Parabacteroides timonensis: one gene and its partner. The protein of the gene in region 2 interacts with the protein of the main gene of each other region in a pairwise test. Links are inferred from orthologs where the notes say so. Each region holds a gene or a part of one and is shown on either strand. Other genes may lie near its edges.

The links.
Region 1: the proteins of ruvC (region 2) and ruvA interact in binary tests that used the Escherichia coli proteins (3 or more experiments, as listed by UniProt). The link is inferred for Parabacteroides timonensis from one-to-one orthologs.

What each region holds. Positions count from the first base shown.
Region 1 is NZ_LT669941.1:3,295,981-3,311,920, forward strand. What follows is about bases 8,737-11,599. They hold ruvA (Holliday junction branch migration protein RuvA), read left to right. Parts: upstream 8,737-9,804; coding sequence 9,805-10,395; downstream 10,396-11,599. Other genes in these bases: BQ7394_RS21010 (TrkH family potassium uptake protein), read left to right, coding at 8,737-8,811; BQ7394_RS21015 (SMP-30/gluconolactonase/LRE family protein), read left to right, coding at 8,823-9,710; sov (T9SS outer membrane translocon Sov/SprA), read left to right, coding at 10,433-11,599. Outside these bases: BQ7394_RS20980 (metal ABC transporter solute-binding protein, Zn/Mn family), read right to left, coding at 1-80; BQ7394_RS20985 (hypothetical protein), read left to right, coding at 434-769; BQ7394_RS20990 (DUF6078 family protein), read left to right, coding at 993-1,430; BQ7394_RS20995 (BT4734/BF3469 family protein), read left to right, coding at 1,609-3,678; BQ7394_RS26340 (hypothetical protein), read left to right, coding at 3,857-3,985; dxs (1-deoxy-D-xylulose-5-phosphate synthase), read left to right, coding at 4,099-6,003; Trk system potassium transporter TrkA, read left to right, coding at 6,015-7,352; more of BQ7394_RS21010, read left to right, coding at 7,354-8,736; more of sov, read left to right, coding at 11,600-15,940. UniProt on the Escherichia coli protein: The RuvA-RuvB-RuvC complex processes Holliday junction (HJ) DNA during genetic recombination and DNA repair.
Region 2 is NZ_LT669940.1:1,025,622-1,041,560, forward strand. Bases 7,052-9,913 are described here. They hold ruvC (crossover junction endodeoxyribonuclease RuvC), read left to right. Parts: upstream 7,052-8,133; coding sequence 8,134-8,694; downstream 8,695-9,913. Other genes in these bases: BQ7394_RS04695 (sulfatase family protein), read left to right, coding at 7,052-7,533; BQ7394_RS04705 (DUF4286 family protein), read left to right, coding at 7,824-8,141; BQ7394_RS04715 (ferritin), read right to left, coding at 8,751-9,233; gdhA (NADP-specific glutamate dehydrogenase), read right to left, coding at 9,297-9,913. Outside these bases: BQ7394_RS04680 (hybrid sensor histidine kinase/response regulator transcription factor), read right to left, coding at 1-623; BQ7394_RS04685 (SusC/RagA family TonB-linked outer membrane protein), read left to right, coding at 893-4,090; BQ7394_RS04690 (RagB/SusD family nutrient uptake outer membrane protein), read left to right, coding at 4,103-5,935; more of BQ7394_RS04695, read left to right, coding at 5,959-7,051; more of gdhA, read right to left, coding at 9,914-10,631; BQ7394_RS04725 (PEP/pyruvate-binding domain-containing protein), read left to right, coding at 10,897-13,854; BQ7394_RS04730 (metallophosphoesterase family protein), read right to left, coding at 13,930-14,925; BQ7394_RS04735 (alkaline phosphatase family protein), read right to left, coding at 14,933-15,835; BQ7394_RS04740 (metallophosphoesterase), read right to left, coding at 15,918-15,939.

The DNA of each region.
Region 1 (15,940 bases), on a different replicon or contig from region 2:
TTTCCTTCCGTCTGCTTATTTACACAGGCTGTCAACAGGAGAATAGAGAGAAAAGTGATTATTATACTCGTTCGTTTCATACTGATTATCACTGCAATTATATATCGGGATCGTTTATTTATCTCAAGTTCACAAAGGTAGCAAATTTTTTAACACAGCTACCGGAGTGTAAAAAGATAAACAATCAGAGAAGGAGGATGGTTTATGGAGGTATTTGTGGAATTCCCCGGAAGGATAGGGAATATTTCCCCATTTCTTCCATTGGATTTGTTTTTCATCTTGCGGACAAAACAAAACATCGGATGGATAAGCAACAAGTTTACAATATATTACTTCTTTACGCATTCTCATAGTTGTATTTTGGCACGGATATTGCGTAATATAGGGCAATAGGTAAATTTAGGTTTTAGGTTTTTAAGGTAAAAAAGAAAGTATGAAAAAGATTATTTTAATGGCAATGATTGCCATAAGCGCCGTATGTACATCACAAATCCAGGCTCAGAACGCATCGGGCAACAATGCACAAACAGAGAATACAGATAAGTTTTATGAAATCGACATCACAGAAATTCCCCAGATCTTACAGGAGGGAGTGAACAAAGCATATCAGGATTGCCTGATCAAGTCGGTTTATGTTTCAAACAACAGTACATTCATAAAATACAAGGTAGTATTGATGACCCGTGAACAAAAAGAAATGAAAGTTTATTTCGACGATAAAGGAAATGTCGTGAAGGAACACAGTTATTTCGAAGGTTCCAATAAGTAATAACAAGGCCTTCTCTGCTTTTATTTTTTAATCGCATAGAAGGCCTTTACTCTCACTTTAACGTTCAGCGACTTGGTAAATAAGGCTTAGAATAGGTGGTGGCAGCAACCGAACACCCGAAAAGTGACACTAAAACTGTCACCTCTCCGTTCTTTTATACAAAAAGAATTGCATACATGGTTCTTTTTACTTAAATTTGAAAGAAATCAAACAAAAAACTACCATGCTGAACACACTAGATTATTCCCAGGTCCCAAGCGATTTCGTCCATTGTTTTAAGAAAGATTGCAGGTTAGCCGACCATTGCCTGCGTTATCAGGTAACTCCTTTTATTCCCCGCGAACGCTGGTCCGTTTCGGTGATAAACCCGTCCATTGCCGGAACCGGCGACGATTGCCGCGCTTATCTGAGCGATACCCCTTTGATATATGCTTACGGAATGGATCATTTGTTTGACAACCTGCCCTACGCCAAAGCCCGGGAGGCGCGATATGCCATGCGCGAACATTACGGGAAAAACCATTTCTACCGCTTAAAAAGAAAAGAACGTTGCTTCGACCCGAAAGAGCAGCAATATGTAAGTGACCTGTTCCGCCGTTTCCATATAGAGAGCGAACCGGTGTTCGATACTTACCGGGAAGGCTTCCGCTGGGTCAGGTAGGTTTGTTCATCGTGAAGACACTTTAGTTTCACCTGCAGGAAACAAAGGTTTCACTTGCAGGAAACAAAAGTTTTGTCCATAGGAAACTTTAGTTTTGTCCACAGGAAACTTTAGTTTCACCCAGACGAAACAAGCTGAAACTCACAACTATGTTTGATAATCAGATACAACAGATAATATGAAAGTAACGAAGCAAAACACCTACCGGAAGAAGCCGGCACAACGAGCCTTGGGGCTTGACGAGCTGGTCATGCTACTGAAGGAGGAGAAGACACGGGAAACCGTGGAGCATTTCAGAGAACGGTTGCAACGGGCTTATCCCAATAAGAGCTACGCCTACACGCGTAAATTACCCCAAATCTTGTTTGCCGGGACGTTCCGGTGCGGCGAGATGAAAGAATACAACGGATGGGTACTACTGGAGATCAACCACTTAAGCGGAAAAGACGAAGCATCGGTTTTGCGAAAAAAGGTAGCCGGGTATCCGCAAACCCTCTTTGCAATGGTAGGCTCGAGCGGGCGGAGCGTGAAGTTCGTGGTGCCTTACACCCGTCCCGACGGTTCATTACCCCGTTTGCACAGCGAGGCGGAGTTGTTTCATGCACATGCATACCGGCACGCACTCAAAACCTACGAGCCGCGCCTCTCGTATCCGATCGAATTGAAACACCCCGTGTTGGAACAATGCTGCCGCCTGAGCTACGACCCGGAAGTGTACTACAACCCCGAAGCTCTCGTCATCCACCTGGAACAGCCTTCGGAGATGCCGGCCGAAAGTTTGTATCAGGAGAAATTCGAGAAACGGATGCCGGCACAGCATCTTGTAAAATCGTACTACGACCACCACCGCTACCTCTCCGTACAATACGAACTGGCCCTGGGGCAAGCCATTGAGAAGTATGGCGACCTGGACGAAAACTTCGACTTTAAGCCGGTACTGGTCTGCCTCGGTCAGCTTTGCTTCGGTGCCGGGATCGGCGAAGAAGAATGTGTGAAATGGACGCTCCTGTACTTCGGCAATATCATACCGGAGGTAGAGATACGCGAAACGATAGGCCATACTTACCTGAAAGAGAATGGCTTCGGCAACCAGGTATTGTGCAAGCCTGAACAATTGCAGGCGCTGAAAACAGAAGAGTTTATGAACAGGCGCTATGATTTCCGGTTCAACACGATGGCCGGCGGGACGGAATACCGGGAGAGGAATTCGTTTTGCTTCGATTATCGACCGATGACCGAACGGGTGATGAACAGCATCGCCCTGAATGCGCAAAAAGAGGGCCTGCAACTCTGGGACAGGGATGTTCGCCGCTATGTCAATTCCGATCGTATTCCCGATTATGCACCAATAGAAGATTATCTGGCCCGTTTGCCCGAATGGGACGGGAAAGACCGGATACGGCCGCTAGCCGCCCGGATCTCGTGCAACAACCTGCGGTGGGAACAGTTGTTTTACACCTGGTTTCTGTCGATGGTGGCTCATTGGCAGGGACGCGATCGGCAGCATGGCAACAGTGTGTCTCCTTTGCTGGTGGGCGAACAGGGGTGCGGCAAATCCACCTTTTGCTTCAATCTGCTCCCACCGCAACTCAATAAGTATTACACCGACAGCATCGACTTCAGCCGCAAGCGGGATGCCGAGTTATACCTGACACGTTTCGGGCTGATCAATATCGACGAATTCGACCAGGTGACCTCGAAGCATCAGGGTTTCCTGAAACATTTGTTGCAAAAGCCGGTGGTCAACCTGCGCAAGCCGTATGCCAGCCAGGTGGAGGCAATCAGGCGTTATGCCTCGTTTATTGCCACGAGCAACCATACGGATCTGCTGAGCGACCCGTCAGGCAGCCGTCGTTTTATTTGCATCGAGGTAAAAGGGATAATAGACAACACCCAGCCTATTGCTCACGAGCAGCTTTACAGTCAAGCGATTGCAGCTTTGAATAAAGGCGAACGCTATTGGTTTACCCACGAAGAGGAGTTGGTACAGATGCAGGAGAACGAAGAATTTCAGCAACGTCCGTTGTGTGAAGACTTGTTTTACCGTTTCTACCGTCCTGCGGAAAACCGGGAGGAAGGAGTCAAAATGTCGGCCGGCGAGATTTATCTGTCGGTACAGGAAAAAAGCAGACAGAAGTTACCGGGCGGACAGATCTCTCATTTCGGACGTTTTCTGAAAAAATCGGGACTGACCAGTTACAACACAAACCGGGGCAGGTTGTATTTAGTGGTAGAAAGACAGATTTAGTGATAGCAGTGGCCTCCCCTCTTGCAAACAAAGAGTTGCTACCACCACATATAAAACATTAATAACCAGAATATTTTATATGTGGTGGTAGCAGTTGTAGAAAATGTTGTAATTTCAATATATCTCTAGAGGAATAGTTACCGCTTCGAAATAAAAGAGGAGCTCTGTTATTGGACGAATGCCCTTCAAGGCGCAAAAGGCCGTATTCGACAAACTGCTCGAAGTGGCGGATGTGGCTAATCTGAGCAAGGACGAGCGTGTCTTGTATGACGAAGTCCTGAAACGTTACCGCGACTATAAGATTTGATTTATTAACATGAAAGCCGAAAGCAGGTAAAACAGCCCCCCGCTAAAGAAATGCCCCGTTAAAACTATTATATGTGCCGTTAATTCTTTACATTTGCCACAAAATTAGCAGATATGACAGAGAGCAAGGATGAACACATATTGAACGTCATTAACTATCCGGAGGATTTACGAGAGTTGCCCCAGGAAAAGTTGGGGGAAGTATGTGCAGAGTTGCGTCAATACATAATAGATATACTTTCAGAAAATCCCGGACACCTGGGAGCAAGCCTGGGAACGGTGGAACTGACCGTCGCCCTTCATTACGTATTCAACACCCCATACGACCGGATTGTCTGGGACGTAGGCCATCAGGCATACGGACATAAAATTCTGACAGGACGCAGGGACGCATTCCATACACTTCGTAAATTTAAAGGCATCAGCGGTTTCCCCAACCCGGAAGAAAGCCCCTATGACGCATTTATTGCGGGCCATGCCTCCAACTCGATCTCGGCAGCCATGGGTATGTCGGTCGCCTCAGCACTGAAAGAAGAAAAGAACCGCCACGTAATCGCCGTTATAGGTGACGGAGCCATGACGGGAGGACTCGCTTTCGAAGGGCTGAACAATGCCTCGGCTAACCCCAACAACCTGTTGATCATCCTCAACGACAACGATATGGCTATCGACAACTGTGTGGGAGGATTAAGCCAGTACCTGGTAGATATCACAACCAGCCAGGCATACAACAAAATGCGTTACGACGTGTATCGCGGCCTGAAAAAGATGAAGCTGATAAACAACGACCGCCGGGGAAATATCATCCGCTTCAATAACAGCCTGAAGGCATTACTCACACAGCAACACAACCTGTTTGAGGGTTTCAGTATCCGTTACTTCGGTCCGGTGGACGGACATGACGTAAACTATATGATCAAGTTGCTGAACGATATAAAAGACCTGCAAGGTCCCAAGTTATTACATATCAAAACAAAGAAAGGCAAAGGTTTCAAACCTGCGGAAGAGTCGGCCACCGAATGGCATGCTCCCGGCAAGTTTAACAAGGAAACCGGTGAACGCATCATTATACACAATCTGGACGAACCGCAACTGTATCAGGATGTATTCGGACATACGTTGGTAGAACTGGCCGAACAGGACGAACGGATCGTGGGAATTACCCCCGCTATGCCGACAGGCAGCTCGATGATCCATATGATGAAAGCATTCCCCAAACGGGCATTCGACGTCGGGATTGCGGAAGGACATTCAGTGACTTTCTCCGCCGGACTGGCCAAAGAAGGAATGATTCCTTTCTGTAATGTATACTCGTCGTTTATGCAACGTGCATACGACAATCTGATCCATGATGTGGCACTGCAAAAGCTGCATATGGTGATCTGCCTCGACCGTGCCGGCCTGGTAGGTGAAGACGGAGCCACACATCACGGAATGTTCGACCTCGCTTACCTCCGCCCGATCCCGAACCTGACTATCGCCTCCCCTCTCAATGAACTGGATCTGAGAAACCTGATGTACACCGGATATAAAGAAGCTCCGGGAACATTTGTGATCCGTTATCCACGGGGCAAAGGTGAAATGAGGGACTGGCGTAATAAAATGCAGGTACTGCCCATTGGCAAAGGGAAAAAATTGAACGAAGGAGACGACATAGCTGTTCTGACCTTAGGTCCGATCGGAAACGAAGTAATAAAAGCCATCAGTGAAATGAAGGGTGAAGGCATATCGGTTGCCCACTACGACATGATTTATCTGAAACCGATCGACGAAGAGTTATTACATGAAGTAGGCAAAAAGTTCAAACGCATCATCACCGTAGAAAACGGAGTGGTGAAAGGCGGCTTGGGCAGTGCCGTACTTGAATTCATGGCAGATAACGGATATACTCCGCGGGTAAAACGCATCGGTATACCCGACTCATTCATTGAACACGGATCAATTCCCGAATTATACAAGCTATGCGGCCTGAATGCCGATAGCATCGCGGAAGAGATCAGAAAGATGGTGAACGATTAATTAGTAACAACATGAAAATTATTATTGCCGGGGCAGGCGAAGTGGGTACGCATCTCGCAAAGATGTTATCGCAGGAACAACAGGATATCATCCTGATGGACCCGAGTGAGGAGCGATTGAATTTCACTAACTCCAACATGGAGATCCTCCCGATGGTAGGGAACCCTACTTCAATCCGTGATCTGGAAGAAGCAGGAATAAAAAAGACAGACTTGTTCGTCAGCGTTACACCTGAAGAAACAACAAATATCGCTGCCAGCATCCTAGCCTCCAAGCTCGGAGCACGCAAAACACTGGCCCGTATCAATAATTACGAATATCTTTTACCCAAAAATAAAGAACTGTTCGAAAAACTGGGTATCCATTCGATGATCTATCCGGAGATGCTTGCAGCTAAGGAAATTGTGAATGCCGTACGCCGTCCGTGGACACGCCAGTATTGGGAACTGTTCGGGGGGGCTCTGATCCTGATCGGAGTAAAGGTTCGTGAAAACTCACGGCTGGTAAACAGACAACTGGCCGAGTTGCTGAACGAACAGAAACTATACCATATCGTTGCCATCAAACGGCAATACGAAACGATTATCCCACGGGGTACCGACTATGTCTTACCGGGAGATATCGTATTCTTTACCACTACGAAAGAGCATATCAAAGACGTACAGATACATGCCGGTAAAAAAGATCCGGAAGTGAAGAAGATATTTATCATGGGAGGAAGCCGTATCGCTATCCGTACCAGCCAGTATCTGCCGAACAATATCCGTGTCAAAATCCTGGAAACCAACAAAGAGAAGAGTCACCGCATAGCGGAAGTAGTACCTAGTAACGTCTTGATCATTAACGGCGACGGACGCGACACCGAACTGCTTATGCAGGAAGGTATCAAAGATGCACAGGCTTTTGTCGCCCTGACAGATAACTCGAGTACGAACATACTTGCCTGTCTGGCTGCAAAACGTTTCGGTGTATTCAAAACGGTCGCCAAGATTGAAAATATCGACTATATTCCACTGGCGGAAAATATGGATATCGGTTCGGTTATCAACAAGAAACTGATAGCAGCCAGTCATATCTACCAGTTCCTATTGGATGCCGACGTGTCGAACGTGAAGTTCCTGACATTCGCCAATGCCGATGTGGCAGAGTTGGTAGCGCGTCCCGACTCGAAAATCACACGTAAACAGGTAAAAGACCTGCGTCTGCCGAAAGACCTGACGCTGGGAGGGCTGATACGGGACGGAGAGCCGATGATGATCAAAGGTGATACCCAAATACAAGCTTACGACCACGTAGTTGTTTTCTGCCTGGAAACAGCCATGCGTAAACTGGAAGATTATTTTAATTAGTATGCTACTGAATGTACGTTTCATAATAAAAATGCTGGGGATGATGTGCATCCTCGAGACGCTGTTCATGCTGATGGCGGCAGTCGTTGCATTCCTCTACAAAGGAAACGACCTGTATCCTTTATTGCTTTCCTGTGGAATCCTGTTCGGGACAGGTGTTACACTCTATGCAATCGGTTTCCGGGCCAACGAATATTCTGCCGGACGACGGGAAGGGATGCTTACCGTAACATTCACCTGGATACTTTTCTCCCTATTAGGTATGCTCCCTTTCTATCTGGGAGGTTATATCGACAATGTGACGGATGCATTTTTTGAAACAATGTCGGGGTTTACCACCACCGGATCTACCATACTGACTGATATAGAAGCGTTACCGAAAGGCATCCTGTTCTGGAGAAGTCTTACACAATGGCAGGGTGGTATCGGTATGATTGTATTTACAGTGGCCCTGATGCCCATTTTAGGCGGGGGAGCCACTCAACTGTTCAATGCGGAAACACCGGGAATTACACACGAGCGGTTCCGTCCGCGTGTTACCCAGGTAGCCAAACGGCTCTGGGGTGTTTATTTATTCCTTACTCTCCTATTGATCGGCCTGTTATGGATAGGTCCCATGGATTTATACGATGCTGTGAACCATGCCTTGACAGCGATCTCTACCGGGGGATATTCAACCAAAAACACCAGTATCGCTTACTGGGATTCGGCTTATATAGAGTATGTCATCTCTATATTCATGTTTATCGGAGCAACCAATATGACATTGATCTACTTCTGCTTCAACGGAAATGTGAAGAAACTGTTCCACGATGAAGAGTTCCGCTGGTTTTTCTGGTTTGTAGCAATCATGATCGCTGTTTCTACGGCCTGGGTAATGTACCAGGGGGTTGCTACTGACTTCTTATCGGCGTTCAGGAAAGCCTCGTTCCAGGTAGTCACTCTAGTCTCTACCTGCGGATTTGTAACCGACAACTACATTCCCTGGGGGCCGTTCTTCTGGATGATAGCCTTGATCCTGATGTTTATATGCGGTTGTGCCGGTTCTACCTGCGGGGGATTAAAAATAGGACGGTTCGCCATCCTTTCTAAAAATCTCTTCAATGAGTTCAAGAAACAAACCCATCCCCATGCCATTATTCCGGTGCGGATGGATACACATATCGTATCCGGCGAAGTGGTACACCGTGTACTGGCTTTTGCCGTTGCCTACATGCTTCTTATTGTAGTAAGTTGCATCGTTCTGATGCTTGACGGACTGGGGTTTGAGGAGTCGATCGGAGCTGCCGTTTCGGCCATAAGCAACGTAGGACCGGGACTAGGAAAGCTGGGGCCGGTCGATAACTTCTCCGAAGTTCCTGTCGTTTCCAAGTGGTTCCTTTCATTCCTGATGATGACAGGCCGTCTGGAAATATTTACCGTATTGACTTTACTCGTTCCCGGATTCTGGAAACAATAAAATAACAGATCATGAAAGCACCTGCAATATTCCTCTTTATCATCGGTTACCTGTGCAGCACGCTGATAGCCACCTCACAAATAACCTCCCAGCGGGAGACGACCGATCTGTTGCCCGAAGGTACTTTCACAAACGGAATAGAAGGCCCAGCCACCGACAAAGCCGGAAACCTCTATGCCGTGAATTACGCCAAAGAAGGGACGATCGGCATTGTGTATCCGGACGGATCGCACGAATGCTTCGTGACACTGCCGGAAGGTTCCACAGGCAACGGTATCCGATTCAATAAAGAAGGGAATATGTTGGTAGCCGATTATACCGGTCACAATATCCTGAAAGTAGATATGAAAACCAAAGAAATCAGCGTATATGCCCATGAACCGAAGATGAACCAACCCAACGACATCGCCTTGGCCCCCAACGGAAATCTGTATGCCAGCGATCCGGACTGGCCCAACAAAAAAGGACAGCTCTGGTTGATCACACCCGATGGGAAAGTAAGTCTTTTAGAAGGAAATATGGGAACGACCAACGGTATCGACGTAAGCCCCGACGGGAAGAAGCTATATGTCAATGAGTCTGCCCAGCTGAAGGTATGGGTCTATGATATCAAACCGGACGGGACGCTCAGAAATAAAAAGCTTTTCCACACCTTTGAAGGCTTCGGGATGGACGGTATCCGCTGTGATGTGAAAGGGAACTTATACCTCTGCCGTTATGATAAAGGGACCGTTGCCATCATCAACCCGAAAGGTAAATTGATCCGTGAGATACAACTAAAAGGGCAAAAACCTTCGAACATAACCTTCGGAGGCTCGGATAATCGACGCTGCTACATCACTCTCCAGGACCGCGGTTGCTTCGAAACCTTCATTGCTGAATACCCCGGAAGAGAATAATTATTCACGTTATTGAAGATTTCTTTAGGTCTGATATACGCTTTTGCTTAATTTTGCGTTATAATAGGTACGAATTACTAAGATGTAACGCAAAATGATAGAATATATTAAGGGGGATATTGTAGAGCTGACTCCTACACAAATGATAATTGAGTGTTCCGGGATTGGCTATCAACTTAACATATCTCTGACTACATACAGCGCATTCAACGGGAAACCTTCCGGGAAAATTTACGTATATGAGGTTATACGTGAAGATGCCCACCTATTATTCGGATTTGCCCTGAAAGCAGAACGTGAGTTGTTCCTGCTGTTGACTTCCGTATCCGGAGTCGGCCCAAATACAGCCCGCATGATCTTATCGTCACTTCCCCCTTCCGAACTGATACAGGTGATCGCCACTAAAAATGAAACGGCTCTCACCTCGGTGAAAGGTATCGGACAAAAAACAGCCCAACGCATCCTGGTCGACCTGAAAAACAAGGTTAAAGTCGGAGATATGGTCGTTGGTGAAACAGCAGCTCCGGTGCCTGGTCATGGTGCAGTCGCAGAAGAAGCGGTTGCCGCCCTGGTTATGTTGGGATTCCAAAAGGCAGCTTCACAAAAGGCTGTAAGCTCGATACTGAAAAGTTCGCCTATGCTGGCAGTGGAACAAGTGATTAAAAGCGCACTCAGAATGCTTTGATAGTTGACAGTTGAGAAGTGGCAGTTGACAGTTTAAAATGAAAAAGAAAGCTCTAAAATATCTTATCTGGGTAACAGTACTACTATTCGGGGCCGGCATGATCTCGCTGAATGCCGATTACCTGACATATACGGCTACATTACCGGATATTCAGTTATTGGAAGGACAGGACATGCCCGACGGAAAAGATACCGTTCCGGCAACCCGTTATCCGGTATCCAAAACCGTACCGCAGGACTATGAAGACTTGACAAAGAAATCCCCGATGGACTTACGGGATCCTGAGAACGTAAAGACAGCCGTCGAATATGATATTAAGACCGGAACTTATGTGGTTCGTACCCGGTTGGGAGACAAGGACCTGACCACCCCTATCAGCCTGACTCCCGAAGAATATCAGGATTATAGTATGCAACAATCGCTCCGCTCTTACTACCGTCAGAAAAACGAGGAGGAGTTTCAGAAAGAAGCTGATAAAAAATTCAACCTGGCCGATATGCAGTTCGGTATCGGTGCAGCGGAAAGAATATTCGGCCCGGGTGGTGTACGCGTAAGAACACAGGGGTCTGCGGAAATTACAATGGGTCTGAAAAGTAACAGTACCAAGGACCCTTCACTTCCCGAGCGTGCCCGTAGCCGTACATTCTTCAACTTCGACGAGAGTGTACAGCTCAATGTACAAGCCAGCGTCGGTTCGAAAGTAAACTTCGATATGAACTACAATACAGAGACTTCATTCGACTTCGACTCTAAAAAGCTCAAACTGGCTTACACCGGAGAAGAAGATGAGATCATCAAGTCGCTGGAAGCCGGTAACGTATCGATGACGACCAACAACTCCCTGATAAACGGGGGGGCCGCCCTGTTCGGTATGAAGGCAGACCTTCAGTTCGGAAAGCTGAGGGTAAACGCATTATTTGCACAGCAGGAATCGGAGTCAAAAACCGTAAACTCGAAAGGTGGCGTACAAACCAAGCCGTTCGAACTGACCATCGACAAGTATGATGAGAACAGGCACTTCTTTCTATCACACTATTTCCGCAACAGATACGATGAAGCTGTCAAGGCATTACCTACCATCAATTCAAAGATAACGATCAAACGCATCCAGGTATGGGTTACCAACAAAAGAGGTAACTACGACCAAGCACGTAACATTGTTGCTTTTACAGATATAGGTGAGAACGACAGAAATTACATGGTGAATCCCATTGCTTTCCCGATAAACGGAAACCCTGAGTTCCCGGCTAACGACGCGAACAGCTTATATAACGAAATGATCACCACCTATGCCGGAGCACGCGACTACACGGCCGTCAATCAGACTCTTTCCGCTTTCGTCGGTGGATCGGAGTACGAAAAGGTCGATAATGCGCGCTTACTGGATGCTTCCGAATATACATACGATAGCCAGTTGGGATATATTTCACTTAAAACAAGCATGCAGCCTGGTGAAGTACTAGCTGTAGCCTACGAATATCAATATGACAACAATGGCACACCTAAGACAGTAAAAGTCGGTGAGTTCTCAGACAATAATCCTGAAAATCCGAGTGGATGTATCTACACCAAGCTGTTAAAAGGTACAGAGATGTCACCTGCCATGAAGTATTGGGATCTGATGATGAAAAACATCTATTCACTGGGAGCTTATTCCGTACAGAAAGAAAAGTTTCGTCTGGATGTGATGTATCAGAGCGATACGACAGGTACTTACCTGAACTATCTGCCGGAATCGACAGACCAAAAAAAGATATGGATCCGGATTATGGGTGCCGACCGTTTGAATTCGCAGAACGAACCCCATGCCGATGGCTTCTTCGACTTCGTAGAAGGCTACACGATCCAGGCAGATATGGGTAGAGTGATCTTCCCGAGCGTCGAACCGTTCGGTTCCAGCCTGAAGAAAAAGATGATAGAGCAGAATATATCTGCGGCTATCGCCGACAAATATGTATTCCAGGAATTGTACGACTCTACGCAAACAGTTGCCCGGCAGATAGCCGAAAAGAACAAATTCAAGATGACGGGAGAATACAAAGCCTCTTCCGCCGCCGAAATACAACTGGGAGCCAGCAATGTAGCGCGCGGATCAGTACGCGTAACTGCCGCCGGAGCCACACTGACCGAAAATGTAGACTATACAGTCGATTATACATCAGGAACAGTTACAATCCTGAATGAAAGTATCATCTCTGCAGGAACACCTGTCAGCGTATCGCTGGAAAACCAAACAGCTTACAGCATGCAACGTAAAACGATGATGGGGCTGGACCTGAATTACCAGTTCACACCTAATTTCTCGTTGGGGGCTACCATCATGCACATGTCGGAAATGCCTCTGACTACAAAAACGGTCATCGGTGAAGAATCTATCAAGAATACACTATGGGGATTAAATACAGCCTATAAAGGGGAAAGCCAGTGGCTGACCAATATGTTCGACAAGCTACCGCTGCTTACGCTGACCAAACCCAGCCAGATCTCATTCAACGCCGAGTTTGCCCATTTGATTGCCGGACATTACGAAAGCAAAGAAAACGGAGGCTATTCTTATATAGATGATTTCGAGTCGACACAAAGCGGCTTCGACCTGTTGAGCCCTTATCCCTGGAAACTGGCCAGTACACCGTATGACGATAATAAAGCAAGCGCTTTGTTCCCCGAAGCTTCACTGGTAAACGATATAGAATATGGTAAAAACCGTGCTTTATTGGCCTGGTATTATGTGGATGGTTTGTTCACCCGCAGAAGCTCCAGCCAGAGACCATCGTACCTCAACAAAGACAGTCTGTCGAACCATTACGTTCGTGAAATCCAGGTATCCGAACTATTCCCCGACAAAGACCAGGGATATAATGAAACCAGTACGATCAATGCATTGAACCTTGCTTTCTATCCAAATGAACGTGGCCCGTATAACCTGGATGCCGATTTAGTAAATTCTGACGGTACACTACAAAATCCGGAAAAACGCTGGGGTGGTATAATGCGCAAAATCGATCAGAGCGACTTTGAAACTGCCAATATCGAATACATCGAATTCTGGATGCTCGACCCGTTCCTTGAAGATGAGAATGGGACCAATAACGGTGGAGATTTATACTTCAACCTTGGCGAAATATCCGAAGACGTACTGAAAGACGAAAGAAAGTTCTTCGAGAACGGCTTACCCATCGATGGAGACAAAAGCAAAGTAGATTCCACAATATGGGGACTTGTTCCTAAACAACAAAGTACTGTATACGCTTTCGACAATACTGCCGGAGCACGCACCAAGCAGGATGTCGGGCTGAACGGTCTGTCTGCTGATGAGGAGCTAGAGTTTCCAACTTATGCGGAATTCATAGAAAAACTGAAGACAAAACTGAACCCTGATATCATCTCAAAGATGGAGAGAGACGAATTCTCTCCCCTCAGAAACCCTGGTACTGATAAATACCATTATTTTCGTGGTTCAAATCTCGACGCCAACCAAGTCGGCATTCTCGACCGTTACAAACGCTACAACGGAACAGAAGGAAACTCCGCCGAAACCGGCACTAGTGGAGAAAGATATGACACCTCCGCTTCAAAGAATCCGGATGTAGAAGATCTGAACCAGGATAATACCATGAACGAGAATGAGAAATACTTCGAATACAAAATTCCCATTCGTCGTGATGAACTGGCAGTAGGCTCGAACTATATTGTAGGCACAAAAGAAACTTATCCAGTCTTGCCGGATGGTACCAATGCCAATAATAGTAAGGAGGAAAAGGTTACCTGGTATCAGTTCAAAATACCTATCAAGAAATACAATCGTCGTGTCGGAAGTATCAACGACTTCAAGACCATCCGTTTCATGCGTCTATACATGACGAATTTCAAACAGCCGACCATCCTTCGTTTCGCTACGTTCGAACTGGTTCGCGGCGACTGGCGTTCTTACGAACAAGATTTGTCCGATCCAAAAGTACCGGTTAAGTCTAATGCCACACTGGAAGTATCTTCGGTGAACATCGAAGAGAACAGTTCGCGTGAACCCGTCAACTACGTAACACCTCCAGGAGTGAGCCGTGAACTTATGACCGGGCAGCCTCAGCTAGCACGTCAGAACGAACAGGCTTTGTCGATGAAAGTGACTGAACTGTCACCGTTTGATGCACGTGCGGTATATAAAAATACCTCTTACGACCTGCGCCAATATAAACAGATGCAGATGTTCATCCACGGAGAAAAGATAAGCGACGAAGATTCTTATATCCCAAGTAATGGCGACCTGTCCGTATTCATTCGTTTGGGATCCGACTATAAGAACAATTACTACGAATACGAAGTACCTCTGACATTGACCGATTATACAGGTAAAGGGAGGAGGTTCACTGCTGAAGAAGTTTGGAATCCTACGACAAACACGATGAACATCACTTTCGAAGTATTGACAAACCTTAAGCTACAACGCAACAAGGATAAACGCGCCGGAGTCAATGGAGTCAATTACCAGACCGTTTATTCGATGCCTGACCCGAACAACATGCTCAATACGATCAGTATCGTCGGTAACCCGAGTCTAGCGGAAGTGAAGACCATCATGATCGGTGTTCGTAACAAATCGAATACAGTGAAGAGTGCCGAAGTTTGGGTGAACGAATTACGCCTGAGCGACTTCAACGAGTCAGGCGGATGGGCTGCCAATGCCAACCTCAATGTGGCCGTATCCGACCTGGGGACAGTCAACGTGGGTGGACGCATCGAAACGGCCGGCTTCGGGGCACTCGACCAGTCATTATCCGAACGTCGTATCGACGACTTCTCACAATATAACATAGCAACCAATATCGAATGGGGTAAATTCTTCCCGGAAAAAGCTAAAGTCAGCATCCCGATGTACTATGCCTACTCGAAAGAAATGACCAAGCCCCAGTATAACCCGCTCGATCAGGATATCAAATTAAACGATGCCCTCGATGCTGTAGAGACAAAAGCCGAAAAAGACTCTATCAAGAACTTCTCGGTAGATAAAACCGTAATCAAAAGTATCTCGTTCAACAACGTGAAAGCGGATATCCGCAGTAAAAACCCGATGCCTTACGACCCGGCCAACTTCTCGATCGGCTATTCTTACAGCCAGACTAAAACGCAGAATCCGGAAACCGAATACGAAACGACGAAGGATTACCGTGGAAACTTATCGTATAGTTACACACCGTACGTAAAACCGTTCCGTCCGTTCCAGAAGATAAAGAAGAACAACGGATACACCCGTTATGCCAAACAGTTCAGCCTGAACTATGTTCCGTCGAACATCAGTTTCCAGACGGCCATGATGCGTAACTATTACGAATTGCAGTTGCGCGACCTGGAAGACACAGGCAGTAAGCCGGAAGCGTCCTTCAGTTCAAACTTCTACTGGGATCGTGCTTTCAGTTTGCGCTGGGACTTCACCAACAATCTGAATATGACATTCACTTCCGGTACGAATGCCCGTATCGAAGAACCGTATGTACAGGTAAACAAAGAACTGAATCCTGATGGATATCAGGTATGGAAAGATTCTGTAAAG
Region 2 (15,939 bases):
GGGGAGATCTGACCGGAAACCGGATTATATCTGAGAATGCCGTTCCAGTGGGAGATAAGTAAAAGCTCTCCATTCTCCCAGGGTTTTATGTAATACGGCCTGAAGTTGGATGAGTCCTTTTGGATGATCGATCTTTTACTGAATGCCTGCTTTTTATAATCATATATGTACAGGCCATCATTTGCAGAGAAAAGGATGGCGCCGGGGCAGGTATAAAAAGAGTTTGTCAGGATCGCTTTATCTTCGAACAGGATCGGATGGAATGAGTCGCTGCTCTTGTCGTACAGGGTTAAGCCGTTATTGGTCGATATCCAGATATTGTTCAGGGAGTCTTCTGCCAGGAAGTAGATCGTATTTCCCGGTAAAGAATAGGGATTGTCTTTTTCATGGAAATAGCTTTTCATATCGTAGCGGTCGAAACAGTTCAGTCCCGAAGCAGTCCCGATCCAGATCAGTCCTTTGTTGTCGGCTAGGATACAATTAACTGTTGTTTGCGAGAGTCCTTTGTCAAGACTCAGTTGCTGGAAATAATAACTGGGATTGTTCCCCTTTATAAATCCGTTGCAGGAAAACAGCAGGATCAGAAAGTATAAAATTCGTGTAACAGAGCTTTTTTCCATCATATCTCATTCTAATTACCGCAAATGTAATAAAACCAATCTGAAGTTGAAAATAGCTGACTTAATTAGAACTTCGGGATGGATTTTGACATGAAAAGTACGCAGGTTGACATCCGTCTGTGGCGGAAAATGCAACTTTGCGTTGTGAATAGTTAACTAATTATAAACGCTTATGGTATAGTTAAGAGTTGATTTTTTACATGAGGTAGTAAACCACTGGGTAGTTACCCGTCTTGAGAACTTTATTTTATTATCATTTAAAATTCGATTTTATGAAAAAATCTCTTGTAACATTGTTACTGATGTTATTCTGTTGTGCCGTTTTTGCACAGCAAAATGTGAATGGCGTTGTCATAGAAGAGGCTACGTCGGAACCCTTGGCCGGAGCAGCCGTTCAGGTGAAAAACTCACAGAGCGGAACGATTGCCGATGCGGATGGAAAGTTTTCCATTAGCGTATCGCCCGGGCAAACTTTATTGATTTCTTATATTGGCATGATCCCTCAGGAGATACTCGTGAAGGAAGGCATGACTAATCTAACTATTAAAATGCTTAGTGACGCAGTGGATATAAACGAAGTAGTAGTGGTAGGCTATGGTGTACAGAAGAAAGTGAACCTGACCGGTTCGGTTTCTTCGGTGAAAGGCGAGGCGCTGGAGCTTCGTCCGGTAGCTGATGCTGTGCAGAGTCTGCAGGGAATGGTGCCGGGGTTGCTGGTTAGCAATTCCAGTGGCGGCCGTCCCGGAGGTACCGGTACTTTGACATTGCGTGGACAAGGAAACCTTGACAATAATGCTGCACCTTATATCCTGGTGGACGGTGTGGAAATGAGTCTTTCGGATGTAAACCCCAGCGATATTGAAAACATATCGGTATTGAAGGATGCGGCGGCCTGTGCTATCTACGGTGCGCGTGCAGCTTACGGTGTGATCCTGGTGACTACCAAGAAAGGGGAAGAAGGTAAAATGCGTATCAATTACCAGGGAACGGTAGGTTGGAGTTCGCCGACTGTATTACCAGATATGGTTAATTCGTACGACTTTGCTCAATACTGGAATGCAGGTGTTACAAATGCCGGTTCACCGCGTTTGTACAGTGACGAGAAACTAGGTCTGCTGCAACAGTATATTAATGATCCGAGCAGCGTAAATCCGTGGTTCGAACTACCTGCTAATGCCAATATGAACCCGGCTTTCGAAAACTCGGAGTCAGGAGTAGGTAATGTGAACTATTTTGATCTGCATTATAAGAACTGGGCTTTCAAGCAGAATCATAACATCAGCCTGAGCGGTGGCGGTAAAGCGGCACAATATTATATCTCAGGAGGATATTATTCGGAAGACGGTATCCTTCGTTATGCCGACATGGATTATAAACGTTATAATTTTGCGGCTAATATCACTTCACAGCTGACCAGCTGGATGAAGTTGAAGGTGAATTCCAAATTCATGCACTCCGACCAGAATACCCCGTTCGGTGACGGTGGTATCAGCGAAGGTTTCTATCATTCGCTGGCACGTTTCCGTCCGACGGTTTCGCCGATCGACCCGAACGGAAACTTTACGGAGCTGACAATGATCCCGTACCTGCAGAGTGGTACTTATACGAATACACAGCGTGATAATATGAACCTTACCGCCGGTCTGGAAATCCAGCCGATGAAGAACTGGTTTATCTTCTTCGACTATACGTATAAAATGGGTAACAAGGAATATGAAGCCCTGAACGTCAGCCCGCTTATTTATGGAGCCGACGGTGTGAGCACTTCTAAAGGGGTACGCTCGGAGTTAGGTATGTCGCCTGATGGTAAATTTACCCGCAGCTATGACCGCTCACGTTATCAGTCGATCAATTTGTACACAAATTACCTTTTCAGCATTGCTGAAAAGCATAACTTTACTGTAATGGCTGGTTTCCAGGAAGAAGACTATGACTACAGCCTGATGAAGAACTCCATTACAGGATTATATTCAACCAGCAACCCGAACGTGGGAATGGGAACAGGCGACAAGACCGTTGTCGATACCCGTAACGGCTGGGCTACCCGTGGTTTCTTCGGACGTATCAATTATGATTACGATGGTCGTTACCTGGTTGAAGTGAACGGTCGTTACGACGGTTCTTCCCGCTTCGCTTCCGGCAACCGCTGGGGATTTTTCCCTTCCGTATCGCTGGGATGGAATATCACGCGTGAAGAGTTTATGAGCTCTGTGACAGATGTGTTGTCTAACCTGAAGCTACGTGGTTCTTATGGTTTGCTGGGTAATCAGGCAGGTGCCGCCCTCTATACTTTTGCGGCAACCATGTCTTTGAACAACGGTTTAGGTAATTATATCTTCTCCGACGGACGCCATATCTTTACAAAAGCACCGGGTGTAGTAAATCCGAATACAACCTGGGAGAAAGTGGAAAGTAAGAATATCGGTATTGATTTCGGTTTCTTAGGAAACTCTTTGACCGGTACGTTCGACATTTTCCAGCGCGATACGAAAGATATGTTAGGCCCTGGTGTCGACTTCCCTGATTTCTTCGGAGCCGATGCTCCTAAAACAAATAATGCACGTATGCGTAACCGGGGGTGGGAGTTGGCTTTGAATTATCGCGGACAAATCAACGGTGATATTCAATATACGATCGGCGGTTCAATCTCCGATGCCACTTCAGAAGTGACCGAATATGCCAACCCGACCGGAACGAACCCGAATGACAATTGGTATACAGGGAAGAAAGTGGGTGAAATCTGGGGTTATCGTGCCGACGGTCTGATACAGACACAGGAAGAAGCCGACGCTTATAATGAGAAATATGATATGTCGTTTATCAGCGGACGTCCCTGGACACCGGGCGATGTGAAGTATCGCGACCTGAATGGCGACAATAAAGTTAACAAAGGAACCAACACATTGGATGATATGGGCGATATGACGGTGATCGGTAATACGACCCCGCGTTATCAATATACAGTGAACGGTTCTATCAGTTGGAAGGGCATAAGCCTGAGCATGATGTTCCAGGGCGTAGGCAAACGTGACTGGAATCCGGGAACAGGTGCTTATTTCTGGGGAAGCGGTCCGTATGCACAGGTGACTGTGTTCAAGGAACATCTGGATTACTGGAGTGAATCGAATCCGGGTGCTTACTATCCGAAACCCTATATCCATACGGCAGGTGGCGTTGTACCGTTCCGTGATAAAACGATGACGACCAGCGACCGGTATATTCAGAGCGGTGCGTATTGCCGTCTGAAAAACCTGACAGTAAGCTATGACCTTCCTGCAATCTGGACGAACAAAGTCGGTTTGCAGAAGGCACAGGTATTCTTCTCCGGTGAGAACTTATTGACTTTTACAAAGTTGAAAGGTATGTATGACCCGGAAGCGATCTATACAAAGAATGATTATACCAGTGAAGGTGGTAAGAACTATCCGATGAACCGGGTGATATCTGTGGGTTTAGTTGTTAACTTATAATTTAGAGATCTTATGAAAAAAAGAAATATATTTTTAGGCTTGATCCTGGCTTTCAGCCTTACATCTTGCTTTGATTTAGATAAAATGCCGGAAGGTGTGCTTTCTACTGCACAGCCTTTCAACAGTACCGGCGAAATGAGAAACTACCTGGATCAGTTCTACCAGACAGGTGCAGCTTATGGTAGCGGCCTGCGTGCGCAGGATTTCGGTGCCGGTGGAGGTGGAAATATTGCCGGGTATGATACACACAGTGATAATATGTCGTCCAGCTCGGTAAGTTCCCGTCTGGCCGGGGAGACCACATTGAGCGGAGCTTCCAAGTTGTCGAACTATACAGGTATCCGTAATCTGAACTTTTTACTTAATAACTTAGGTAACTGCGCAGAAGAGGGAACTTCGGAGTATAACCAGTATGTAGGTGAAGCCTACTATTTCCGTGCCTGGTATTATTATCAGATGTTTGTGAATTATGGTCCCCTGACATGGGTCAGCACGCCGCTCGATCCGGACGAAGGTGCCATGCAACTTCCCCGCGACAGTCGTACGGTCGTAGCCGACAGTATCCTGGCGGATCTGGATAAGGCGATCTTTTATCTGAACGAACAGAATAACAGTGGTTCGATGCGTGTGCACAGAGACGTAGCCCGTGCCCTGAAGAGCGAAGTCGCCTTGTTTGAAGGAACCTGGGAGAAATATCACAAAGCAAAGGGGGATAAGTTTTATGATCCTTCGGTAACGGACGAAAAGATAAAGAGTTATTTCACACAAGCCATAGCTGCTGCCAAAGAGGTGATGGATCGTGGTGTATGGAAGATTTATACAACCGGAAATACGACGAACGATTACCGTCAGATGTTCCAGACAACAGATTTATCCGGTAACCCGGAAGTCCTCTGGTTTAAGATGTATGACGGCGACCAGATCGGAAACAACGTGAACCGTTACCTGAACCAGGGTGGCGGAGGCGTCGGCGTGACAGCTTCATTGGTAGACGATTACCTGACTATCGACGGAAAGCCTTTTGTGGGTAATGCACTGATAGAAGCCAAGAAGGTATTCGGAAACGAACTATTGCCAACCGTTCGCGACCCGCGTCTGGTACAAACCATTTGTGCACCGGGACAGCAACTTCGTCCGGACGATGCACCTCCATATTACGTGGTTCCGCCGCTGATCGGTTCCTCTGCCTATAACCAGAACATGACCGGTTATTCTTTATTGAAGCATGTGCAGATCGATTATACCGGTAGTCTGGATGCAGAATTTAAGGGGGCAACACCTGCTATTCAGTTCCGTTATGCCGATATCCTGTTAAATTACGCAGAAGCGATGGCTGAATTGGATGGAGCTGCCAATTCTCAAAATATTATCGTAGCTTTGCAACCGTTGCGTGACCGTGTTGGTATGCCTGCCGTTGACTTTGATCGGGAATATAATCAGGAATCCGATTATCCTTTCCGTCATTTGAATAAATATATTCAGGCTGTGCGCCGTGAACGCCGTATTGAAAAAGCTTGTGAAGGCCGTCGTCTGGAAGATATCCTGCGTTGGGCTGCTGCCGATGAACTGATTGTCGGTAAGTGGGCGAAAGGTGCTCTTTTTGTAGGAAGCAACTTGCAGAATCATCCGGAGTTTGATGGTAAGCTGGTGTATGACCAGCCTTCCGGAAATAATCTTTATCTGACAGGAAAGCCGGGTGATGCTTTACGTTATGTAGTGCCCAGCAATCCGGCCGGTTACGAGCAAGGATGGAAGTTTAATGTCGGTCGCGACTATCTGTTACCTATTCAACCTCGTATGCTGTCGCTGACAGGAGGTAAATGGGAACAGAACCCAGGGTGGTAAACTCATTTATATAAGCAAGATATATGAAAAACGTTAGATCTACAGTATTATTTTCTTTAACAGGAGCAGCGATGTTGGCATCGCTGCCCTCCTGCAAGGAGAAAGAGGAGAACAAAAAGCCGATGAACATCCTCTACATCATGTGTGATGACCATTCGTACCAAACGATTAGTGCGTACGATAACCGGTTCATCGAGACACCTAATATTGACCGTATCGCCAAAGAAGGGGTCCGTTTTACCAACAGCTTTGTTGCCAACTCGTTAAGCGGCCCGAGCCGTGCTTGTTTGCTGACCGGTAAGCATAGCCATAAAAATGGTTTTACCGACAACACACATACTTTCGACGGTGCACAGCAGACGTTCCCTAAACTGTTGAAACAAGCAGGTTACCAGACTGCTGTCGTAGGTAAATGGCACCTTACTTCCGATCCGACCGGATTTGACTATTGGAATATCCTGACCGGACAGGGAGACTATTACAATCCGTATTTCATCGACAACGGTGAGAAGAAACAAATTGAAGGATACGCCACCAATATAACGACCGATCTGGCGATCGACTGGCTGGATCAAAAGAGGGATAAGGAGAAACCGTTCTGCCTGCTCCTGCATCACAAGGCTCCGCACCGTACCTGGATGCCCGATACTTGCGATCTGGAGTTGTATAAGGACGTTGTTTTCCCTATTCCGGAAACATTCTATGACAAGTATGAAGGCAGAATCGCTGCTTCCCAACAGGAAATGAGCATCATCAAGGATATGGACCTTGTCTATGACTTGAAGCTGGCCGACAAAGAGAATGAGATCCATTCTAATCCGGGACTGGAAAAGGCCGGCCGTGCAATGTACAACAAGCTTAATGCTGAACAAAAGGCTGCCTGGGATAAACATTACGATCCTATCATCAAGGAGTTCAAGGAAAAGAAACTTTCCGGTAAAGCGTTGGCAGAGTGGAAATACCAGCAGTATATGCTCGACTATATCCGTGTGATCCATTCTGTAGATCGCAATGTGGGCCGCGTACTGGATTACCTGGAAAAGAACGACATGCTGGATAATACGATCATTGTTTATACTTCAGATCAGGGCTTCTATATGGGTGAACATGGCTGGTTCGACAAACGTTTCATGTATGAAGAATCTTTCCGTACACCGATGCTGGTTCGCTATCCGGGTGGAATAAAGGGTGATATACCTGAAATGGTTCAGAATATCGACCATGCTGCTACTTTCCTGGAACTGGCCGGTGCTCCGATACCGGAAGACATTCAGGGCGATTCTTATCTGCCGTTGCTGAAAGGCGAACATCCGAAAGACTGGCGTACCTCTTTGTATTACCATTATTATGAATTCCCTGCGGAACATATGGTGAAACGTCATTACGGAGTACGTACGGATCGTTATAAGTTAATGCATTTCTACGACGATATCGATGTATGGGAATTGTATGATCTGCAAAACGACCCGATGGAGATGAATAACCTCTATAACAAACCGGGTACGGAAGAAGTAACCAAGCAGTTGATGGACGAACTTCACAAGCTGCAGAAACAGTACGACGACCCGATCGAATCGGAACTGGCAAAGAAGAGCTGATTTTATAACTGTAAAATAAATGTGAGAGGATGTCCTTGGTTGGGCATCCTCTTTTTGTTTTCTTATCTATTATCGGATTAAATACAAAAAAAGAGGCTCACTTTATCAGTGAACCTCTGCATGTGTGCTTTTCCGTGGAGCATATCGGACTCGAACCGATCACCTTCAGACTGCCAGTCTGACGCTCTAGCCAGATGAGCTAATGCCCCGGGTTTGGTTTTCGAGTGCAAATATAGAGGTTTTCCTGATATATTCGCTATCTTTGTGTAAGAAATTTGGAGAAAAAGAATATGATCGTTTATAATACAACATTCAATATAGAGAATGATATCCTTACCGAGTGCATAGAATATCTGAAAAAGAGTTATATACCTCGTGCTGCAGCCAGCGGATTTTTAAGAACACCTTACTTACGCCGTATCTTACAGGATGAGACTGAGGATGCGAGCAGTTACTCGGTGCAGTTCCATGTAAAGAATCCGGAGACACTGGAATACTGGATGCAATCGGAAGGCCGTGCCCTGCAACAGGAGTTGATTACACGTTTCGGAACCAAGATCGTTGGGTTCAGTACCTTACTGGAAGAAATAGACTGGGAGAATGATTAAAGACCGTGTTATATTAGGTATAGACCCCGGAACGATCGTGATGGGATACGGTGTCCTGAAGATCGAAGGGAATAAACCTAAACTTGAGGCTATGGGCGTACTGCAACTGAACAAGTACGAAGATCATTACCTGCGCTTAAAGAAGATATTCGAACGTGTACTGGCGCTTATCGACCAATATCATCCTGACGAATTGGCAATCGAGGCGCCGTTCTTCGGAAAGAATGTGCAGAGTATGCTGAAGCTGGGAAGAGCCCAAGGCGTTGCCATGGCGGCTGCTTTGGAACGGGAAATCCCGATCTTCGAATACGCACCGTTGAAGATCAAAATGTCTATTACCGGTAACGGGAATGCAGCGAAAGAACAGGTGGCAGGAATGCTACAACGTTTCCTGCATATTCCCGAAGAGTCGATGTTACCCCAATTGGATGCGACCGACGGATTGGCAGCCGCTGTATGTCATTATTTCCAGACAAATAATCCTATCTCGGAGAAGAAGTATACCGGCTGGAAAGACTTTATGGCAAAGAATCCCGGTAAGGTGAGGAAATAAAAAAACTCCGGTCCCTGTTAAACCAAGGATCGGAGTTTCTTTATTATGGAAAGAAATTATCTTTTGCCAAGCTTATGATCCAAAAGAATTGCATGATGTTCTCCATACATTTTCAGTTGGTCTACAATTGCCTTTGCCGATGATTCTTCTTCTACCTGTTCGCGAACGAAACCATATAAGAAGTCTTTGGCAGCATGATCGTTGTCGGCTTCGGCGATGTCAACCATCTTGTCGATCAACTCTGATACATGCACTTCGTGTTTGTAGACATGTTCGAATACTTCCAACGGAGTACCCCATGCAGTCGGAACGACATTAATCTGATTTATAGTGATGTCACCCCCGCGGTCGATAGCGAAATCGATCATCTTGTGGGCATGTTCCATTTCTTCTTCTGCCTGTTTTCTCATCCAGTGCGCACAGCCGTTCAAGCCTGCTTTCTGGAAATAGATTGACATTGACAGGTACAGGTTTGAAGACCACATTTCTGCTTCTACCTGTTCATTGAAAGCTTTTGATAAGTTCCTACTTAAGATCATAATGTTTACTTTTATTGAGTTGTATTTGTATAAAAGTAATCACAAAAAGTGTGCCATACTTTATTATACAATACCTTGCGCCATCATAGCTTTGGCAACTTTCATGAAGCCGGCAATGTTGGCACCTTTCACATAGTTCACATAATTGCCGTCCTTACCGTGAGCAAGGCATTGCTCGTGGATAGCACCCATGATCTGATGCAGTCTGGCATCCACTTCTTCGGCAGTCCAGGAGATATGCATGGCATTCTGCGTCATTTCAAGTCCGGAAGTAGCTACACCGCCTGCGTTAACGGCTTTACCCGGAGCAAACAACTGTTTGTGTTCGATGAACAGATCGACAGCTTCCGCCGTACATCCCATGTTGGAGACTTCAGCAACGCATAAGGTCTTGTTCTCGATCAGCTTGCGGGCATCGTCGGCATCCAGCTCATTCTGGGTAGCGCAAGGAAGGGCAATATCCACTTTCTGTTCCCAAGGCTTCTTGCCGGGATAGAAAGTGGCGTTAGGATATTCGTCGGCATAAGGTGCCACGATATCGTTGCCGCTGTTACGCAATTCCAGCATGTACTCGATCTTATCGCCCGAGATACCGTCCGGATCATACACATATCCGTCCGGACCGGAGATCGTTACGACTTTAGCACCCAGTTCGGTAGCTTTCTTTGTCGCTCCCCAAGCCACATTTCCAAAACCGGAAACGGCTACTGTTTTTCCTTTTATATCGATTCCATGTGTTTCGAGCATCTGATGTACGAAATAGAGAGCACCGTAGCCGGTAGCTTCCGGACGAAGGATAGAACCTCCGAACTCCATGCCTTTACCGGTGAAAGTACCAGTGTTTTCACGAGCCAGTTTCTTGTACATTCCATACATATAACCTACCTCGCGTCCACCAACGCCGATATCACCTGCCGGAACGTCACGATCCGGACCCAGGTTACGCCACAGTTCCATAATGAAAGCCTGGCAGAAACGCATGATCTCTGCATCGCTCTTTCCACGGGGAGCAAAGTCTGAACCGCCTTTACCGCCACCCATCGGCAGGGTTGTCAGTGCATTTTTGAATGTTTGTTCAAATCCCAGGAACTTAAGGATAGAAAGGTTTACAGACGGATGGAAACGGATTCCTCCTTTATACGGGCCGATCGCATTATTAAATTGTACGCGGTATCCTAAATTGACTTGTACTTCACCTTTATCGTCTACCCAGGGTACACGGAAAGTAAAGATACGTTCCGGTTCTACCAGCCGTTCGATGATCTTGGCTTTCTCGAATTCCGGATGCTGGTTATAAACTTCTTCTATTGATAAAAGAACTTCTTTCACGGCTTGCAAGTACTCTTTTTCGCCCGGGTGCTTTGCTTCCAGTGCAGATAAAATAACTTCTGTCTTCATAGCGTTTCTTGCTTTTTTAGGAATAACAATGTGTAGGCAAATGTAGCGAATTCTATGGACTGACCAAGGGTTTTGCTTTCTTTTTGATAGTGAATTATATGTTTTTGATGCATATCTTTGGGCTGATTCTCCTTGCTTGCCATCCTTCTAGCTTCAATATGCCTAATATTTAGTGTACAGGCAAGCGTCTTTTAATATTCAGGTCATGACTTCTTTCTTCTTTTTTTTCCTTACATTTGGGCGCATATAATTCTATGAAATCGTTATGAGCGGAATACCGGATTTTAAGAACCTTGTGTTTAAAGACACATCATTCGCCAATCTAATGAATAAGCGTATATATAATGTATTGCTTATTGCTACAAAATATGATGCCTTTATGTTGGAAGACGACGGGCGGGTCGATGAACAGATATTTAACGAATATACTTCGCTGAGCCTTCGTTATCCTCCCCGTTTTACCCAGGTGACTACGGAAGAAGAAGCACTGGCTGAACTGGAAGACCGTAATTTTGAATTGATCATCTGCATGCCTAATATGGACGACCGCGATATTTTTGCGGCGGCAAAGGAGATCAAGGTGCATTATCCTAATATTCCTATCGTGGTGTTGACGCCTTTCTCCAAAGAAGTTTCCAAACGTATAGCCAATGAAGACCTGAGTGCGATCGACTATGTATTCAGTTGGCTGGGAAATGCCGAGCTGTTGTTGGCTATTATTAAACTTATTGAAGATAAGTGGAATGCGCCCGACGATACGAAAAGTGTAGGTGTGCAGATCATTCTGTTGGTGGAAGATTCGATCCGTTTCTATTCTTCCGCTTTGCCGCATCTGTATAAGTTTGTTTTGGAGCAGAGCCAGATGTTTGCCAAGGAGGCGCTTAACGGTCACCAGCAGACGCTTCGTATGCGTGGTCGTCCGAAAATCAAACTGGCAAGAACCTACGAGGAAGCTGTCCGTATATTCGACCAGTACCGGGATAATATGCTCGGTATCGTTTCGGATATGAGTTTTATGCATAATGGGATGAAAGATCCTTATGCTGGTTATAAGTTTGGGCAGTATGTCCGTAAGACGGGATTGATCATTCCTTTTGTCCTGGAGTCGTCAGAGTCGTGCAATAAAGTATATGCGAAGGAGCTGGGTGCGTCGTTTATCGATAAGAATTCGAAAAGTTACCCGCAGGATCTCCGTAAGAAGATTATGCAGCGTTTCGGGTTTGGCGATTTCGTTATCCTGAATCCGCAGACGAAGGAAGAGATCATGCGTATCAAGGATTTGAAGGATTTGCAGAAGAAAGTCTTCCAGATACCGGACGATTCGTTGGTTTATCATCTTTCGCGCAATCATTTCTCACGCTTCTTCTATTCGCGTGCCATGTTCCCGCCGGCAGAGGTCCTGAAGCGAGTGGACGTGAGCGATTATAAAGATATGGATGAGGCTCGTAAACTGATATTCGACCTTATCGTACAATACCGCCGGATGAAGAACTCCGGGGTGGTGGCCATCTACCAGAAAGACCGTTTCGACGAGTACAGCAACTTTGCCCGTATCGGTGACGGTTCGCTGGGAGGAAAGGGGAGAGGCCTTGCTTTTATGGGAGCAATGGTGAAACGTTATCCGAAATTGGAGACGGAAAACTTCAATACCAACATACCGAAGACGGTAGTTATATGTACCGATATCTTCGACGAATTTATGGAGACGAACGAGTTGTTGCCTATCGCCTTGGGGGATGCCGACGATGAGACGATCCTTAAATATTTCCTTCGTGCCAGTCTGCCGGCCAGTCTGATCGACGACCTGATGGCTTTCTTCGATGTCGTGAAGAGTCCGATAGCCGTCCGTTCGTCCAGTTTGCTTGAAGACTCTCATTATCAACCGTTCGCCGGTATTTATTCTACTTATATGATTCCCCGGATGGAGGATAAATATGAGATGTTGCGTATTCTGAGCGATGCGATCAAGGCGGTGTATGCTTCTGTGTTCTATCGTGACAGTAAGGCATATATGACGGCAACTTCCAACCTGATCGATCAGGAGAAGATGGCGATCGTATTGCAGGAAGTGGTCGGCAACCGTTACAACGATCATTTCTACCCGACCATCTCCGGGGTGGCCCGATCACTGAATTTCTACCCGATCGGTAACGAGAAGGCGGAAGACGGTATAGCCAATATCGCCCTCGGACTGGGGAAATATATTGTTGACGGTGGTCAAACTTTGCGTTTCTCCCCGCGCCACCCGCATAATATTTTGCAGATGAGTACGATGGATTTCGCCCTTCGTGAGACGCAGACCCGCTTCTATGCGCTCGATCTGGAGAACCTGGCACAGCAGTTCTCTATCGACGACTCTTTCAACTTGTTGCGTCTGAACCTGAAGGATGCCGATGCCGACGGTTCTTTGAAATATATCGTTTCTACTTACGATCCGTACGATCAGATCATTCGTGACGGTTATTATTCCGGAGGGCGGAAGATCCTCTCTTTCGTTAATATCCTGCAACATGATGTATTCCCGTTGGCAAAGACGTTGGATGAATTGCTTCGTATCGGTCAGGAGGAAATGGGGCGTCCGGTAGAGATCGAGTTTGCTGTAAATGTCGACCCTAATAATCATGATAAGGCAACTTTCTATCTGCTTCAGATCCGTCCGATCGTCGATAACAAGGAGATTATGGATGAAGACCTGAGCCAGGTTAAGAATGAAGAGACAATCCTTTCTTCGACCAGTGTATTGGGTCATGGTATCGTGACGGACGTACAGGATATTATCTATGTAAAGAGCGGCGCTTTCAATTCTTCAAACAATCAGTTGATCGCTTATGAGATAGAGAAGCTGAACCGTCGTTTCACGGAAGAGGAGAAGAACTATGTCTTGGTTGGTCCCGGACGTTGGGGCAGCAGTGACCATTGGTTAGGTATCCCGGTGAAATGGCCTCATATCAGTAATGCGCGTGTGATAGTGGAATGTGGCCTGGAGAACTATCGTGTCGACCCGAGCCAGGGAACGCATTTCTTCCAGAACCTGACTTCTTTCGGTGTCGGTTACTTCACAATCAATCCTTTCAAAGGCGACGGCTGGTTCGATGAAGCGTATTTGAATGCTTTACCGGCTGTTGAGGATACAGAGTATCTGCGTCATATCCATTTTGACAAACCGATCGTTATAAAGATGGACGGGAAGAAGAGTTTAGGTGTAGTACTTAAGCCGGAATAAGATAGTATATAGCAAAAAAAGTCCTCTCATGCATCAAGCAGAGAGGACTTTTTTGTTTTATGACGCAATGGTGTATCAGTCTTTCTTCTTGATAAAGTCCGAAGGATAATTCACCTTGTTGATGATCTCGTTATCCTTTAAACGAATCCAGGTTTTGAAACCTTTTTCACCTTCTGTCATTTCGATCACACGGGCACCGTTGGTCAGATTGTTATAAACCGTGTCGCCACCGGTATAACGGCCGTAAGCCAATAAGATACCTTTCCAGTAAACGGCATAATCGTCATCATGGTCGTGACCGACAAATACGCCTTCGATGTCTCCCATTTCTTTCATGGAAGCAAACAGGCCGGAGTTTAGTTGCGGTGCACAAGCCTTTTCCTTACGTGTTCCTACCATTATAGCAGTTTCGTCAGATGCTGCCTGATTGTATTCCGGTAAAGCGATGTGGAAGAATGCCAATGAAGGAACCGGCGTTCCACCGTTTTGCTTTGTGAATTTAGTGCTGTTGTCGCGATACCATTGAATCTGGTCGAACTTGATGTAATCGTATCCGCCGATCCCTTCGATCTGTGAATACGAATGAGAGTCCATACAATAAAGTACGGCTGCATCTTTATTTCCATTCGACGATTTGATCGGCAGGATGTAGTTGCTGGCTCCGGATACACCTTTTACTGAGTCGGTCAGGTTATAAGGGATTGTCCGGATAATATCGAACAGCTGCGCACGTGTCAGCCCTTGCTCGTTATCATGGTTACCGAATGTCATACCGAAAGGTATTTTGCGTTGGGCTGCCAGGTTGAGTATGGTGCGCATACCTTCTTCGGCAGGTTTTCCGTAGATTACATCACCGGTGAAGAGTACCAGATCCGGCTTTTCTGCATCCAATACCTCATTAATCCTTTCAACAGAGATTGCCGATTTCGGATTGTTATGGATATAATGTACGTCCGTAAACTGTACGATCTTAAATTTTCCGTCTTTATTGAATTGCAGTGACGGTTGCTGGGCGTTACCGTTCAGTAAGCCGCCCAACAGGAATAACATGCTAAATAATATCTGTTTCATCATCTATTTATTTAAATACCGGCATCGGACGTCCGATCCAAACTTGCGGTTGTTTCAGGTTGAAGATTTCAGCAACGGTAGAAGCGCAGTCGAACTGCATCATGCTGATGTCATCGAAGCAATATCCTTTTTTGATATTTTTACCGGCGATGATAAAAGGAGTCTCCATTTCCTGCATCGTCTTGCCGCCATGCCCTTTGTTGATACCACCGTGATCGGCTGTGATGATGAAAATCGTTTCATCGTACATACCGGCTTTCTTTACTGCATCGACGATCTGGCCGATATAACCGTCCAACTCTTTGATTTTAGCATAGTAAGCGGGAGTGTCGTGTCCATCGGCATGTCCTACATGGTCAGGATTATCAAAAGCGATCATTGTAAGGGTCGGCTTTTTCTCGGTGATGTATTTAACGGCCATTTCGCATAATACGGTTGGCTGTTTGTTATAGTCGGGACCTTGTGCATGATAGCTCATAGACAAGGTATCAACAAGATATTTGATACCGTCCCAGTCGTAAAGACAACCGATCTCGGCATCCGGCTGAGCATCGCGAAGCAATTGGAAAACTGTCGGGAAAATGCCGTGTTTATTTAGTTCGCGTGAAGGCAGCTCTGGTGTTTTTGAACCCCATTCTGTGTATCCGTGGATCTCTGGACCCGCACCCATGAACATAGAGGCCCAGTTCACAGCACTGGAAGATGGCAGTACGGAACGTTTCTTCAACGTATAAGAACCGTCTTTCATAAATTGTTTAGTGACGGGCATCTCCGCTTTTTCTACACTGTAAGCTCCCCAGCCGTCGAGGCCGATCCAGACTACGTGTTTTGCTTTTGGTTTGGCGGCAAAAGCCGAACTAACGGTGAAAATGGTTAAAACCAGAAAAAGTAATAAGTTTCTTTTTTTCATGATATGTGTTTAATTTTGTATTAGTACATCAAAGGTATGTAAAATAGGTACGAATATCTAATTATCATAGCTTCTTTTATCATTATTTTATAGTAATATCGAAT